Regions from separate parts of the Streptomyces sp. NPDC086554 genome, predicted to be linked through region 2. Evidence: riboswitches for the same ligand, from Rfam matches in the RefSeq annotation. Region 2 holds a riboswitch; the other holds the start of a gene.
The links. A riboswitch is a leader RNA that binds a small molecule or an ion and turns the genes downstream of it on or off. The one in region 2 is predicted to bind glycine.
Positions count from the first base shown of each region.

Region 1: it holds a riboswitch for glycine, as region 2 does, so the genes downstream of both, gcvP (aminomethyl-transferring glycine dehydrogenase) here and gcvT (glycine cleavage system aminomethyltransferase GcvT) in region 2, are expected to answer to the same signal.

Region 1 is NZ_JBFBJK010000016.1:9,292-12,711, forward strand. It holds gene AB0O76_RS25555 (DNA polymerase IV) at 1-954, shown strand, start outside; gene AB0O76_RS25560 (PRC-barrel domain-containing protein) at 1,183-1,554, opposite strand; glycine riboswitch at 1,698-1,795, shown strand; gene gcvP (aminomethyl-transferring glycine dehydrogenase) at 1,991-3,420, shown strand, end outside.
Region 2 is NZ_JBFBJK010000014.1:192,652-196,071, reverse strand. It holds gene glyA (serine hydroxymethyltransferase) at 1-268, opposite strand, end outside; gene gcvH (glycine cleavage system protein GcvH) at 299-676, opposite strand; gene gcvT (glycine cleavage system aminomethyltransferase GcvT) at 766-1,890, opposite strand; glycine riboswitch at 2,038-2,152, opposite strand; gene AB0O76_RS24225 (AAA family ATPase) at 2,294-2,980, shown strand; gene AB0O76_RS24220 (enhanced serine sensitivity protein SseB) at 3,059-3,420, shown strand, end outside.

The DNA.
Region 1 (3,420 bases), on a different contig from region 2:
ATGCTGGCGAAGATCGCCTCGGAGGAGGCCAAGCCCGATGGTCTGCGGCTGATAGTTCCGGGGACCGAGCGGGAGCTGCTCGCGCCGATGTCGGTGCGGACGCTGCCCGGGGTCGGTCCTGCCACCGGGGATCATCTGCGGCGGGGCGGGATCACGACGGTGGGGGAGATCGCGGAGGCGGGCGAGGACGAGCTCGTACGGCTCCTCGGGAAGTTGCACGGGAGCGCGCTGTACGCGATGGCGCTGGCGCGGGACGAGCGGCCCGTGGTGGCGGAGCGGGAGTCCAAGTCGGTCAGCGTCGAGGACACGTACGACGTGGACATTCACGACCGGGTACGGGTGAGGGGCGAGGTGGCGCGGCTTGCCGACCGGTGTGTGGAGCGGCTGCGGGCGGCTGGGCACTCGGGGCGGACGATCGTCCTGAAGGTGCGGCGGTTCGACTTCTCGACGCTGACGCGGTCCGAGACGCTGCGGGGGCCCACGGACGACCCTGGGGTGGTGCGGGAGGCCGCGGCGCGGCTGCTGGAGTCCGTGGACACCACGGGGGGTGTGCGGCTCCTCGGGGTGGGGGTCACGGGGCTTGCGGACTACACGCAGGAGGATCTCTTCGCGCAGGCTCGGGCCGAGGGCCTTGAGCGGGGGGCGGGCGAGGCTGCGGGGGCGGTTCCGGAGGAGGCGGTGGGCGCGGAGGAGGTCGAGGAGCCGTCGGTCGAGGAGGTGCCGCTCGGGGCGCGGCGGTGGGCTGCTGGGCACGATGTGCGGCATGCCGTGTACGGGGCGGGGTGGGTGCAGGGGAGTGGGCTCGGGCGGGTGACGGTGCGGTTCGAGACTCCGGGGTCGGCGCCGGGGCGGGTGCGGACGTTTCGGGTCGATGATCCGGAGTTGTCGGCGGCGGAGCCGTTGCCGCTGGTGGCTCCGCCGGGGGAGGGCGCCTGGCCGTGCCCCTTGGGGTAGCGGCGCCCGGCGGTTGGCGTTGTGCCCACCCGTTCCGCCTTGCGGAACGCCTGCTCACAACTAGGGCGGCTGGCTTGGGTGGGGAGGTGTGTGGAACGCCTGCCCGCAACTGGGATGGCTGGCTTGGGTGGGGGAGGGGTGTGGTGTGTCTGCGCGGGACCTTGGCGGTCGGCTTGGGAGGAGAGCTGCGGGTGATGGAGGTGACCGGCCTCGGGTAGGGCCCAGGGCTTAGGGGTCTTCCTGGTCTGTGATGTTGCCGAAGTCCTGGTCGGGTGGGGGTGGGGGTGCGATGTCCAGGCCGTAGTGGTGGTAGAGCTGGAGTTCCTGTTCGGGGGAGAGATGGCGGCCTACGCCGAAGTCGGGGGCGTCCTTGATCAGCGAGCGTTCGAAGGGGATGCGCAGGTTGCCCTCGCCGGTGACCTCGCTGGGTTCCAGGGGGACGAACGCGTCACGGCTGAAGAGGCCCGTGCGTATGGCGGCCCACTCCGGGGCGCCGGTGGCATCGTCGAGGTAGACCTCGTCGATCGTGCCGATCTTGGCCCCGTCCCGGTCGAACGCCTTGCGGCCGATCAGGTTGCGCGGATCGATGTCGGTCTGCACGGGCCCTCCAACTGGTCGCAGTTTGTCGAAATGGCGCGTAACTCATCATTATTCGCTTGTAATCACTACGAAAGAGCACATCGGGGCGGGCGGCCACTCGAGGGATGGGGCGCGGTCCTCGCTGGTAGGCTGGCGGTGGCTGCTGACCCCGTGCGGGAGAGCTCTCCGGTGGAGACACCGGAGGCGCCGAAGGAGCAACTCCTCCCCGGAATCTCTCAGGCACCTGTACCGCACGGACGAGGTCACTCTGGAAAGCAGGGCGGGCGTCGGGCGGGCACGTTCGGAACCCTTCCTCACCGACGGTGAAAGCCGGGACGGCTCCTTCATGGGTGCTCCCCGGTGAAGCTCTCAGGTTGAGATGACAGAGGGGGAGGCCGTCCGGGTACCCGTGCCGTGGTGCCCCTCGCAGGTCGCGTCAGACCAGGAGGCCTCCGCAATGACCGCCACCCCTCGCATCCCGCTCTCACAGCTTGAGCAGGGCATTCCCTTTGAGCAGCGGCACATCGGCCCCGATGCCGAAGCACGGGCCAAGATGCTCGCGCAGGTCGGCTACGGCTCGCTCGACGAGCTGACCGCCGCCGCGGTGCCGGATGTGATCAAGAACGCCGAGGCACTGAATCTGCCCGGAGCGCGCACCGAGGCCGAGGTTCTGGCCGAGCTGCGTTCCCTGGCCGATCGGAACCAGGTGCTCGATTCCATGATCGGGCTCGGTTACTACGGGACCTTCACACCGCCCGTCATCCTGCGGAACGTCATGGAGAACCCTGCCTGGTACACGGCCTACACGCCCTACCAGCCCGAGATCTCCCAGGGGCGCCTCGAGGCGCTGCTCAACTTCCAGACGGTCGTCGCCGAACTGACCGGACTGCCCACCTCCGGTGCCTCCCTGCTCGACGAGGGGACCGCCGCGGCCGAGGCCATGGCCCTCTCGCGACGCATGAGCAAGGTCAAGGACGGTGTTTTCGTCGTTGACGCCGATGCGCTGCCGCAGACCATCGCCGTGATGCAGACCCGTGCCGAGCCGACCGGCGTCGAGATCGTCGTCGCCGATCTGAGCGACGGCATCCCGGCCGAGGTCGCCGAGCGCGGTGTCGTCGGCGTACTGATCCAGTACCCGGGCGCCTCCGGTGTCGTACGCGACATCAAGGCGGTCATCGAGCAGGCGCACGAGCTGGGTGCCGTCGTCTCCGTCGCGGCCGATCTGCTCGCCCTGACGCTGCTCACCTCGCCCGGTGAGCTCGGTGCGGACATCGCGGTCGGTACGACGCAGCGGTTCGGTGTTCCGATGGGCTTCGGCGGGCCGCACGCCGGTTACATGGCGGTGCGCGAGAAGTTCGCCCGCAGCCTGCCGGGCCGGCTCGTCGGTGTCTCCGTCGACGCCGACGGCAACAAGGCCTACCGGCTCGCGCTGCAGACCCGTGAGCAGCACATCCGCCGTGAGAAGGCGACCAGCAACATCTGTACGGCACAGGTGCTGCTCGCCGTCATGGCCGGGATGTACGCGGTCTACCACGGGCCCGAGGGCCTCAGGTCCATCGCGCGGCGCACCCACCGCTACGCGACGCTGCTGGCCGCCGGCCTCACCGCGGGCGGGGTCGAGGTCGTGCACGGCGCGTACTTCGACACGCTGACCGTGCGCGTGCCGGGCAAGGCCGAGGAGCTCGTCTCCGCGGCCCGCGAGGGTGGCGCCAACATCCACCAGGTCGACGCCGACCACGTCTCGCTGGCCTGCGACGAGACCACCACGCGCAAGCAGCTGACCGCGATCTGGACCGCGTTCGGGGTCGAGGCGGACATCGAGGCGCTCGACGCGGCCGCCGATGACACGCTGCCCGCCGGTCTGCTGCGCTCCGACGAGTACCTGAC
Region 2 (3,420 bases):
ACTCGGCGCCGAACAGGTCCTTGACCCGGTCGATCGCGATCTGCTCGGTGACGTCGACGTGCTCGCAGCCGCCGTAGTAGCGGCGGCCGGGGTAGCCCTCGGCGTACTTGTTGGTGAGGACCGTGCCCTGGGCCTCCATGACGGCGACCGGAGCGAAGTTCTCCGAGGCGATCATTTCCAGGGTGGACTGCTGACGGTGGAGCTCGGCGTCGACGGCGGCGGCGACGTCCGGGTCCAGCTCGTGGAGAGGGGTGTTGAGAAGCGACATCAGGTGGTCCCTAAGGGTCTTCGGGGGGCTTCAGCTGCCGGAGAACTCGGTGTACTCGTCCGCGGAGAGCAGGTCCTTCGGCTCCTCCGTGATCCGTACCTTGAAGAGCCAACCACCCTCGAACGGGGCGGAGTTGACCAGCGACGGGTCGTCCACGACGTCCTGGTTCGACTCGACGACCTCACCGGTCACCGGCGAGTACAGGTCGCTGACCGACTTGGTCGACTCGAGCTCGCCGCACGTCTCGCCCGCGGTCACCGCGGCACCGGCCTCGGGCAGGTCGGCGTAGACGACGTCACCGAGCGCGTTGGCCGCGTGCTCCGTGATACCGACCGTCGCCACACCGTCCTCGGCGGGCGAGAGCCACTCGTGCTCCTTGCTGTAACGCAGCTGCTGGGGGTTGCTCATGACCTGAATTCTCCTGTACGCGGATGGGTGCTGCGGAACGAGAAAGATGTGCGTGGGGTCACTTCCGGACTACCACTGGGGCGGAAGTGTCACTTCTGGCGCTTGTAGAACGGCAGCGCCACGACCTCGTAGGGCTCGTGGGTACCGCGGATGTCCACACCGACACCCTCGGTGCCGGGGGCCGCGTGCGCGGCGTCGACGTACGCGATGGCGATCGGCTTGCCGAGGGTCGGGGACGGGGCGCCCGATGTCACCTCGCCGATGACCTTGCCGTCGGCGACCACGGAGAAGCCCGCGCGCGGGACGCGGCGGCCCGAGGCGATCAGGCCGACCAGCTTGCGCGGCGGAGCGGTCTCGGCACGCTCGGCGGCGGCCGCGAGCGCGGCACGCCCCACGAAGTTCTCCGACTGCGAGGTCTTCTCGAACTTCACGACCCGACCCAGGCCCGCGTCGAAGGGCGTCAGCTCGGCGGTCAGCTCGTGCCCGTACAGCGGCATGCCCGCCTCCAGGCGCAGCGTGTCGCGGCAGGAGAGGCCCGCGGGCACCATGCCGACCGGCGTTCCGGCCTCCATGAGCGCGTTCCACAGCTTCTCGGCGTCGCCGGGGGAGACGAACAGCTCGAAGCCGTCCTCGCCGGTGTAGCCCGTGCGGGCGATCAGGGCGGGCACGCCCGCGACCGTGCCGGGCAGGCCCGCGTAGTACTTCAGGCCGTCGAGGTCGGCGTCCGTGAGGGACTTCAGGATGCCGGGGGACTCGGGGCCCTGGACGGCGAGCAGCGCGTAGGCGTCGCGGTCGTCGCGGACCTCGGCGTCGAACTCCTCGACGCGGTTGCTCAGCTCGTTCAGCACGTTCTGGGCGTTGGAGGCGTTGGCGACGACCATGTACTCGGTCTCGCCGAGGCGGTAGACGATCAGGTCGTCGAGGATGCCGCCGTCCTGGTCGACGATCATCGTGTAGCGGGCGCGGCCGACACCGACGGAGCCGATGTTGCCGACCAGCGAGAAGTTCAGGAAGTCCACGGCCTCGGGGCCTGTGACCGTGATCTCGCCCATGTGGGAGAGGTCGAAGAGACCGGCCTCGGTGCGGACGGCGATGTGCTCTTCGCGCTCGCTGCCGTACCGCAGCGGCATGTCCCAGCCCGCGAAGTCGGTCATGGTCGCGCCGAGCGCCCGATGCACGGCATCGAGGGCTGTCAGACGGGGGGCGGTACTCATACGTAGAACTCCCAGGGCATGACGGGCGAGGTAGATCCTCCCCATCTGTCATCGGAACCTGAGAGGTTCACCACGACCCGTACGTATGGGGGGTCATGACTTGCACCTTGGGTGGAGCCGCCGTGGCGGCCCGCTTTTCAGATGTGCCTCGCCCGCGCGGTACGGGGCCTGAGAGATTCAAGGGAGGGACTTGCTCCTTCGGCGCCCCGGTCCGTCGTACGACTCGTACGACGGTGACCGGGAACTCTCCCGCGCGGATTCAAACGGCCTGTATGGAGTTTGCGGGCACATCATTGCACGGGGCTCCGTCACAGGGCAGTGCCAGTCCAGTAATGCCCTTGTGCCGCATTACCTTCTCTTTACACTTGCCGGGGAAGCTGCGGGAAGCAGGTACGTGACCGCTATGGGGAGGCCGATCACGGTGCGCAGGACAAGCGTCTACGCGACCAACACAGGGGTGGCCCTGCCCAAGCAGGAAGCCGCCCGCACCAGGGAGGCCTGTGGCCCCCTGCCCGCGGCCGTCGTCCGGGACCTCAGGCAGCGGATGGGCCACAGCCCGCACCGGCTCACCTTCGGCGGCGGCGACCTGATCGTCGTCTCCGGACTGCCGGGCAGCGGAAAGTCCACGCTGATGCGCAGAGCCGTCGCGGGCCCGCGCATCGACTCGCAGGACACCCGCGACCGCTGGGCGACGCGCATGCCGCGCTTCCTGCCGTACGCGGTCTACCGCCCTCTCGTCCGCCTCGCGCACTACGCGGGCCTGCGCCGCGCCCTGCGCTCCGGCGAGGGAGTCGTCGTGCACGACTGCGGCACGCAGGCGTGGGTGCGCCGCTGGCTGGCCAGGGAAGCGGCGCGGCGTGGCACGACCCTGCACCTGCTGCTGCTCGACGTGCCTCCGGAGACCGCCGTCGAGGGGCAGCTCGCGCGCGGCCGCGGCGTCTCGCGGTACGCCTTCGCGCGCCACCGCAGAACGGTCGGCCGGCTGGTCGGCGCCGCCGAGCGGGGCGATCTGCCGGGCGGCGTCGGTTCGGCGCTGCTGCTCGACCGGACGGCTGCGGGCGTGCTGCGGGCGATCGGCTTCGGGGACTGAGGGGACCGACCCGCGGGCGGTGCCTGCCGCGTTAGGGTTCGAGCCGCAGGCAGAGCGGGACGAGCAGGGGTAAGACAGATGGACATTCCGGCGCAGGCGCACGCCCATCCGTACGGGGGATGGCCGGGCAACGAACTAGAAGAGGTGCTCGCGGCGGCCCTCGGCACCGGCGGGGCTCCTCAGACAAGCACAGCCTCCGCGGGGGCCAGGATCGTCGAGGTCCTCGGCCGCAGCCACGTCTGGGTCCCGCTGCCGAACGGCGGCGACGGCACCCGCGGCACGCTCGACCTGCCCACGCTGGAGATCGAAGGACAGGCGTACGTCCCCGTCTTCAGCTCCGAGCAGCAGTTCCAGCAGGTCACCGGCGGCCGGATGAGCTGCACCGTGGCGCCCGCCGTGGAGTTCGCGCGCGGCCTGCCCCCGCAGCTCGGCATCGCGGT